One region of the Lysinibacillus sp. COL-1 genome, then DNA from elsewhere that is predicted to be linked to it. Evidence: predicted binding sites of a transcription regulator. Region 1 holds the regulator's gene; the other holds the start of a gene.
The links. Region 1 encodes CtsR, which represses protease genes until heat stress. Its sites were predicted from a motif close to ATGGTCAATAAAGGTCAAACA; they were not measured.

Region 1 (4,332 bases):
CTTCCCTCTTGCGTGTCGCTCTTTTTGGATAATCTTTTCAGCGACACTTTGTATGTCTGCTAAAATGTCTTCTTCTGTCTTCCCAAGTGTAATTTGATTCGACACTTGATAAACATTTCCTAAATTTTCGCTGCCTTCCCCATATATACCTCTTACAGTCATTCCTAAGCGGGTCATGGCATTAATAATTTGATTCATTTGCCCGGTTAATGTCAGTGCGGGTAGATGCATCATGACCGATGCGCGAAGACCCGTGCCAATATTCGTCGGACAACTTGTTAAATAGCCAAAAGTATCTCGAAAGGCATACGGTAATACTTTCTCTAGGATACGATCAATTTTATTTGCTTGTTCATAGGCACTTTGAAGTTGAAAGCTTGCTGTCATACATTGAATGCGTAAATGATCCTCTTCATTCACCATAATGCTAACGGATTCATCTTCAGAAAGAAGTATGGAGCCTACTTGCTCTTTTTTAGCTAGCTGTGGACTAATCAAATGCTTTTCTACAAGAATTTGACGCTGTAGAGGCGTTAAATCCTTAATAGCAAAATAAGCATAATCATTTTGAAGCGTTGGGCTATCACTTAGTGCATGTGTAACTGCCTGTTCCACCTGCAGTGCCTCATTCTCTGAGAAAGCTAATGGAAATCGATAGCCATCTAAATTTCGAGCAAGGCGAATACGTGTACTAATGACAATATCTGAATAATCATCCTTGATATGCATCCACGTTGGGGTCGCACGCTCTAAAAATGAATCAATCATCATGACACATCACCACCTTCAAATTGTAGATGCTTCTCTAGCTCTTTAACTTCGTCACGGAGCTTCGCCGCCTCCTCAAATTGTTCTTCTGCTACAGCGGCCTTCATACGCTTGCGGATATCCTCTATTTGCTTTTTAATGACATACACATTACTACGAGCACCAGGCATTTTACCAATGTGTTGAGGGCCTGCCTGTATGCGATTAAAGAGCTTAGGCAAATGCTCACTAAAGGTGTCATAACAGCTCGGGCATCCAAATTTACCTTCTTTTAAAAATTGTTTATACGAAAATCCACATTGTGGGCATGTTTGCTGTTGTGGTTGAACTTGTTGTTTTTCCCCCACCTTTTGCCATGTAGGCGAGCCGAACCAGTTCGACAATAGCTGTTGAATAGACACTGGCTCTTGTTTAAACTCTGCATGAAATGGATGGAACTGTGAGGCGCAGACGTCACAATAATGGTGCTCCACCTTTTGCCCATTTTGAACTTGTGTTACTGTAACTGTCGCATTACGTTGTTTACAATGTTCGCATATCATTTCCATCACCTCACTATTTTTGCTGTTCATATTTGATTGTTGTCAGCATTGCTCGCAAGATCTTTGCTCGAATAGTATCTCTTAAAGGGAGATGTAAATCGATTGTGGAGCGATCAATTGCTGCTAACATTAATTTCGCTTCTCGTTTTGAAATTACCTGCTCATCGATGAGCCGATATACTAAATCTTCTGCCATCGTTTGAGATGCTCCACCTTCTATTTGTCTGAGAACATCGTCGATTAAATCAATCTGTGAATGCGCGCGGACACGTAAAATTCGTATGTACCCACCACCACCACGTTTGCTCTCAACAAGGTAACCTCGCTCGGCAGTAAATCTTGTATTAATTACATAATTTATTTGTGATGGCACACATTGAAATTTATCAGCAATCTCACTCCGTTTAATTTCAATATGCCCTTCTCCACCTAATTCAAGTACTTGCTTTAAGTAACCTTCTATGATGTCTGATATATTACGCATTTTAGGAATACACCTCGCTTGCTTCACTGACTTTGACTATCTTTGACTTTCTTTTAGTATATTATACAAAACGCTTCAAAAAAATTGCAATGATTTCGCCCATAGAAAAGTGAAAAGTCTTAAAATGCCTATTTTAGTACGAAAAACAGCACTTTTTCAGTTAAAACTGCGCGGGTTATAATTTGCTCATATACCTAATGTACCCTTATTAGTCATAGAAAAAACGCAAGCATATGCAACTAGCATATACTTGCGTCTATGAAAATTATACCCAACGACCAACAATTGGATAACGCCAAGGCTCATCAGACAATGCTTTTACGATACCGATAATTGGTACAACAAATAACATGATGCCGAAAATGATTAAAAACGGTAACCCAATAAGAACAAAACTTAAAACAACTGAGATAGCGATTAAAATACCCATAACAATTTGGAAGAGCAATGCTTGAATAGAAATCGCCTTCACTTCCTCATCCGAACTAATTAAGAAGAAAATAATAGGTACTAACCATGGCGCAAAAAATGCACTTGCGTGTATGATTACTTTAGACCATTTAGTCTCCATATATATCAACCCTTTCTTTGTACTTTGTCTATGTTTTATGTACTACTATTTACGGAACTATACCCGTAATAGTTTCACATTAAATAAGATTTATTAAAATTTTTTTGGAAGGCTGTGATGAGAGATGGAATTTAACAACACATTAGCAAACGAATATGAAAAGGGTATTCGTCGTACATTGCCAAGCTATGATGCCATGCTACGTTTAATACAAACCTTTTATCATTCTACACTCCCAGATAAAGCTGATATGTTAATTGTGGGTGCAGGAAGCGGCAATGAAATTTTACAGCTTGCAGATGGAAGGCCCGACTGGTCATTCACAGGTATTGATCCATCAGAGTCCATGCTCAGCATAGCAAAGGAACGTCTACACACTCTACCCAATACGCTGTCTTTCCACCAAGGAACAATACTAGGTACTCAATTACCCTCCATAAAATACGATGCAGCAAGTTGTGTTCTCGTTCTGCATTTTATTCTGGGTTATGAAGAAAAGCTATCTACATTAGAAGAAATCGCAAGACATTTAAAGCCTGGAGCACCGTTTGTCCTTGTCTCGAAATATGGTCAGCCCGGCTCTTTAGAAACTGAACTACAATTTGATTTATGGCGTTCCTATTGGCTACAACATACAAAGCTTTCTGCATCTGATGTAGCAGAGATGGAAAAATCCATTCGCTCCCTTTCGTTTATGCGTGAAGAGGATATTTTAACACTGCTACAAAAGGCGGGCTTTACAAAACCTTCTAGATTTTTTGCCACTACTTTATTTGCTGGTTGGGTATGCTTTAAAGAGGGGCACTAAATAAATATTTTGTAGTAAATAATTTGAGGTGAAAACCGTGATAAGCACCATTGGTATTACAAAACAACAACAATTACTAAAAGATTTTCCATTGGAAGTTATACATCAGCAAGAATTTGAATGGTATTGGGTTGATTTTAATTGCCCTACAGCCGAAGAAGAATCATTATTAGATACATTTTTCCATTTCCATCCGCTTGCTATTGAAGATTGCTTAATGCGATTACAGCGCCCAAAGCTCGATTTCTATGATGATTTTCATTTCTTTGTTATTCATCGAGTAAATGAAGAGAACCTTGCTGCAGAAGAGGTTAATATTTTTGCCTCCAATAAATTTATTGTGACGTTCCATAAAAACCCTGTTCCTGAAATAGATAAGGTACAAAAGATACTAGCAAGCCAACCAAAGAATTGGGAACGGGGAACGGTTTATTTAACATATCAAACAATTGATAAAATCGTGGATAGCTATTTCCCTCTTGTTTATAAAATTGAAGATCATCTTAATGCACTTGAAGGCGAACTTACATACCAAAGCAACGTAAATGCCATGAAGATTGTCTTCGAATTCCGTAGTGACTTACTTGACCTAAGACGCACTATTTTACCGATGCGAGATCTTTTATATCGAATTCTTAATTCTTACCGTTTTTCTTTAAACAAATCAGAAAGAGCTTATTTCGGAGATATTTATGACCATCTCATTAAACTAACTGAAATGGTTGAATCCAATCGAGAACTGACAGCGGATATGCGTGATAGCTATATGGCTATGAGCTCAAGTCGCATGAACGGTATTATGATGACTTTAACCATTGTATCAACTATCTTTATCCCGCTTACTTTTATTGCTGGTGTATATGGCATGAACTTTGATAACATGCCTGAGCTTCATGGCCATTACAGCTATTTTATTGTACTAGGCTCCATGATTATTATTGCGATCTTTATGCTAGCTATCTTTAAACATAAAGGCTGGTTTAAATTATTTAAACCATAAAAAAAGCTGCTCGTTTTGTCATGAAACGAGCAGTCTCCTTTTTCAAGAAGTTAATAGGGTCCCCTGTCATCAATTTTATTATCACCTTGCTGCGGAAATAAAAAGTATGCTAGTACGCCTGATCCCAAAGTTGCACAGATTGTAATTAATAATCGCTCA
Region 2 (4,332 bases), on a different contig from region 1:
CTAAATATGATGTTAGTTTAACGCCAGAAAAATTCGCAGGTCGTCCAGTTTTCTTTTGGCATGGAGAATTAGATAAAACAGTACCTTTCCAAGAAACGTATAAATTTTATGAGACATTACGGGAATACTATCAAGCAAGCCCTGAATATTTAAAGTTTATGGTGAACAAAAAGGCAGGACATGCAGTCCCACGTGACGGTATGCTAGCAGCAACAGACTGGCTTGCACAGCATTTGGCATAACAGGATGCATCTGCTATGATAAGGTTAACACTATGATGGAAGGAGAAATACGAATGGATCAAGATATGAAAGATAGCATGTTTGGTGCTTTAGAAAATGTAATTGACCCTGAGCTTGGGATTGATATCGTCAACTTAGGTTTAGTATATGATGTAGATTTAGATGATGAAGGTGTAGCAACTGTTACGATGACATTAACATCGATGGGATGCCCACTTGGGCCAGTTATTGTGGATCAGGTGAATACGGCATTAGGGGAACTTCCAGAAGTGAAAAGTACAAATGTTAACATTGTATGGAATCCACCTTGGTCAAAAGACAAAATGTCACGCTATGCAAAAATGGCATTAGGCGTACGCTAAAATTGCAACATTAAAAATCCCTGCTTATTTTATAGGCAGGGATTTCATGTTGTTGAAAAAAGATGATGTTCATAGTAGAAAAAGAACCTTTAGCAAGGCGAGGGGTTGATTTCCGTTCCGCCAGCGTCCTTTCCAGGGGGCGTCCGATAAGCCGCTGCTCCAATCACCCATGTGGTAAAAGGATAGACTCTTATTTTCAATGTGGAGAGGTGATGAGTGACAACACCATCCATAAAGAGTAATGAATACCTTCACTTTATTTGAAAACCTTGCTAAACAGAAACATTTTTATGGATTGGAGTGGAAGGCTACTTGACTCCCGTGGGATAGCGAGACAGGCGAGCCCCTGCACGGAGGAAGCGGCTCGGCGCTCGCCCACAGGAAAGCAAGTAGCCTGCAACGGAAATCCATTTTCACCCTTCACAAAAATGCTATGGATGGTTTTGTTTTTAAACACGATAAAATCCCTGCTATATTTTATAGGCAGGGATTTCGTTTGTAACGAAATTAATCGATACGGCATATTTGTAATGGACAATTTTCACAAGCAATTTCATTTTTTAAAAATTGTAAATCATGAATTGTAATAAAGCCTTTATCAAAAGTGATAATATCGTGTTTTTTTAAATCATTCAACATACGATTAATCATTTCACGACTTGTTGCACACAAATTCGCAATTTCCGTATTTGTTAGCTGGAAATCAATAAAAATTGAGCCATTTTCTAAAGGTTTACCATACGTATTGGAAAGCCGAATGAGCGTTGAAAATAAAGCACCTTTTTTACCATTTAACACTAAATCACGCAAACGACTTTGATGCTTTAAGTTTTCTGTTTGCAACCACTTTATATATTCCACCATAACAGTAGGCTGATCTTCTAGTAAATGCTCCAATGATTTACGACTTAACACATACATCGTAGAAGGCTCTAATACCTTTGCAGTCATGGAATTATAGACTAGGTTACAAAATAATGACCCCTCTCCAATTATACTGTCAGGACCACAAATACGAATAGTTAATTCCTTGCCAGTTTCGGTTTCTTGGCTTATCGAAATCACACCAGATTGGATGTAATAAATTTCTTTTGCCCGTTCACCCTCTAGAAAAATTTTATTTCCTTTATTCACTTTGATAAAAACACCATGCTTTTGAAATAGATCCTTCATTTTTTCAAACATATTATCCATTAAAACCATATCTCCAACACATCGCTTTCTTTTTGTAATAAACGGCAATTATTACAAAAGGATAGTGGATTTTTCGATACTAAAACATAGAAACATACCATTATTATAACGTAAATTTCCATAATCCGTGAAAAAATTTTAGTGCGATTTCTTTGCGAAGCAATGTCGATTGATGTAAAATAAAGTTAGTCAAAAAAGGTCAAACTTTTTAAAAGAACAAGAATGGGTATAACAATGATAAGAAACATGATGGTAAAGGAGTGCTAGCTATGCAATTTCAACAAACAGATAACAAAAAACCACTAGAGCAATTTGGACGAAATTTGATTGAAGAAGTTAAAAACGGCAAAATGGACCCAGTTATCGGGCGTGATGAGGAAATTCGAAATGTCATTCGTATTTTAACACGCAAAACGAAAAATAATCCTGTATTAATTGGTGAACCAGGAGTTGGTAAAACAGCGATTGTTGAGGGTTTAGCACAGCGTATTGTGAAAGGCGATGTGCCAGAGGGCTTGAAAGAATGTGTGTTATATGAGCTAGATATGAGTGCTTTAATCGCAGGGGCAAGCTATCGTGGCCAATTTGAAGAGCGCTTAAAAGGTGTGTTAAAAGAGGTGAAAGATTCAGAAGGACAAATCATTTTATTTATTGATGAAATTCATACCATCGTCGGCGCAGGCAAAACAGACGGTGCTATGGATGCAGGGAATATGCTCAAGCCTATGCTTGCACGCGGTGAACTACATTGTATTGGTGCTACAACACTAGATGAGTATCGTATGTACATTGAAAAAGATCCTGCTTTAGAGCGACGATTCCAGCAAGTTCTTGTACGTGAGCCTTCGATTGAGGATACGGTTTCCATTTTACGGGGCTTAAAAGAACGCTTTGAATTACATCATGCAGTACGAATTCATGACAGAGCAATTGTTGCGGCAGCAGAACTGTCCAACCGATATATTACAGAGCGATTTTTACCTGATAAGGCAATTGATTTAATTGATGAGGCTTGTGCGATGATTCGTACAGAAATTGATTCGATGCCACAGGAATTAGACGCAGTGACACGTCGCATTATGCAGCTTGAGATTGAAGAACAGGCATTACGTAAGGAAAAGGACGAGGCAAGTAAAAAACGTCTAGAGCAATTGCGTGAGGAATTAACAAAATTAAAAGAATCCTCAGAGGGCATGCGCCAACAATGGGAAGCAGAAAAAGAAATGTTACACGACATTCAGAAAAAACGGGAAACATTAGATAAATACCGTCGTGATTTAGATGAAGCAGAAAGTAAATATGATTTAAATAAAGCTGCGGAATTACGCCATGGCAAAATCCCAACATTAGAAAAGGAAATTCAGGAACTCGAAAAACAGTTAGAAAATGGGGCAGAATCCCGCATTTTACGTGAAGAAGTAACGGCAGATGAAATTGCTGCGATCGTTTCCCGCTGGACAGGAATTCCTGTAACAAAATTAGTAGAAGGAGAGCGTGAAAAACTTCTACGATTAAAGGATACATTACATGAAAGAGTAGTCGGTCAAGACACAGCAGTACAATTAGTAACAGAAGCTGTATGGCGTGCACGTGCAGGTATTAAAGATCCACATCGTCCGATTGGGAGCTTTTTATTCTTAGGTCCAACAGGTGTTGGTAAAACTGAGCTTGCTAAGGCACTTGCTGCGCAGTTATTTGATGCAGAAGATCACTTTATTCGAATTGATATGAGTGAATACATGGAGAAACATAGTGTGTCTCGTCTCGTTGGTGCTCCTCCAGGCTATGTAGGTTATGAGGAGGGCGGACAATTAACAGAGGCTGTACGCCGAAATCCATATTCCGTGGTCCTCCTAGATGAAATTGAAAAAGCACATCCAGATGTGGCGAATATTTTATTACAAATTTTAGATGATGGCCGCATTACAGATAGTCAGGGACGTATGGTGAATTTTACAAATACAGTGGTCATTCTAACATCCAATATTGGCTCTAGTTATTTAATGGAGGCAAAAGAAGGCGATAATGCTGTTGAAGACTTAGTCATGGCGGCCCTACGCCAACATTTTAAACCAGAATTATTAAACCGTATGGATGACATTATCTTTTTCCATGCTTTATCTACAAAGCATTTTACTGCGATTGCTTGGAAGTACGTAGAGCAACTGATTAAACGTGTGGCAGAACAGGAAATTACTTTATCTGTCGAGCAAGAGGTTATTGATTGGGTAGTACAGCAAGGAGCGGATGCTCAGTTTGGAGCGAGACCATTAAAACGCTTTGTACAACGACATATCGAAACAGCAGTAGCTAGAGAACTGCTTCGTGGTGAGGTTTTACCAGGAGAAACTTTGCATGTGAAAATGCGTGATGGTCAATGTGTTGTGGAAAAATAACAGAAAAAACCTGTTCGGCAATATGCTGAACAGGTTTTTTCTAGATAAATTAATGATGGTCTGCAGCTTCTGGTGTAGGGTCGTTTGGAATGATTGCTCCAATAATAAAGATTAGAATGGAGAATACAACAGAAACGA

Region 2: a site for CtsR is predicted at 1,984-2,004, ahead of AC6BKE_RS10725 (ATP-dependent Clp protease ATP-binding subunit). Genes of this name have one in related genera too.

The regions. Positions count from the first base shown of each region.
Region 1 covers NZ_JCAWSJ010000002.1:236,449-240,780, forward strand. The annotation lists gene mcsB (protein-arginine kinase McsB) at 1-771, opposite strand, end outside; gene AC6BKE_RS01705 (UvrB/UvrC motif-containing protein) at 768-1,310, opposite strand; gene AC6BKE_RS01710 (CtsR family transcriptional regulator) at 1,324-1,794, opposite strand; gene AC6BKE_RS01715 (DUF4870 domain-containing protein) at 2,060-2,365, opposite strand; gene AC6BKE_RS01720 (class I SAM-dependent methyltransferase) at 2,490-3,173, shown strand; gene corA (magnesium/cobalt transporter CorA) at 3,211-4,173, shown strand; gene AC6BKE_RS01730 (hypothetical protein) at 4,224-4,332, opposite strand, start outside.
Region 2 covers NZ_JCAWSJ010000004.1:512,108-516,439, forward strand. The annotation lists gene AC6BKE_RS10710 (prolyl oligopeptidase family serine peptidase) at 1-242, shown strand, start outside; gene AC6BKE_RS10715 (metal-sulfur cluster assembly factor) at 296-604, shown strand; gene AC6BKE_RS10720 (Crp/Fnr family transcriptional regulator) at 1,112-1,798, opposite strand; gene AC6BKE_RS10725 (ATP-dependent Clp protease ATP-binding subunit) at 2,068-4,194, shown strand; gene AC6BKE_RS10730 (YjzD family protein) at 4,244-4,332, opposite strand, start outside.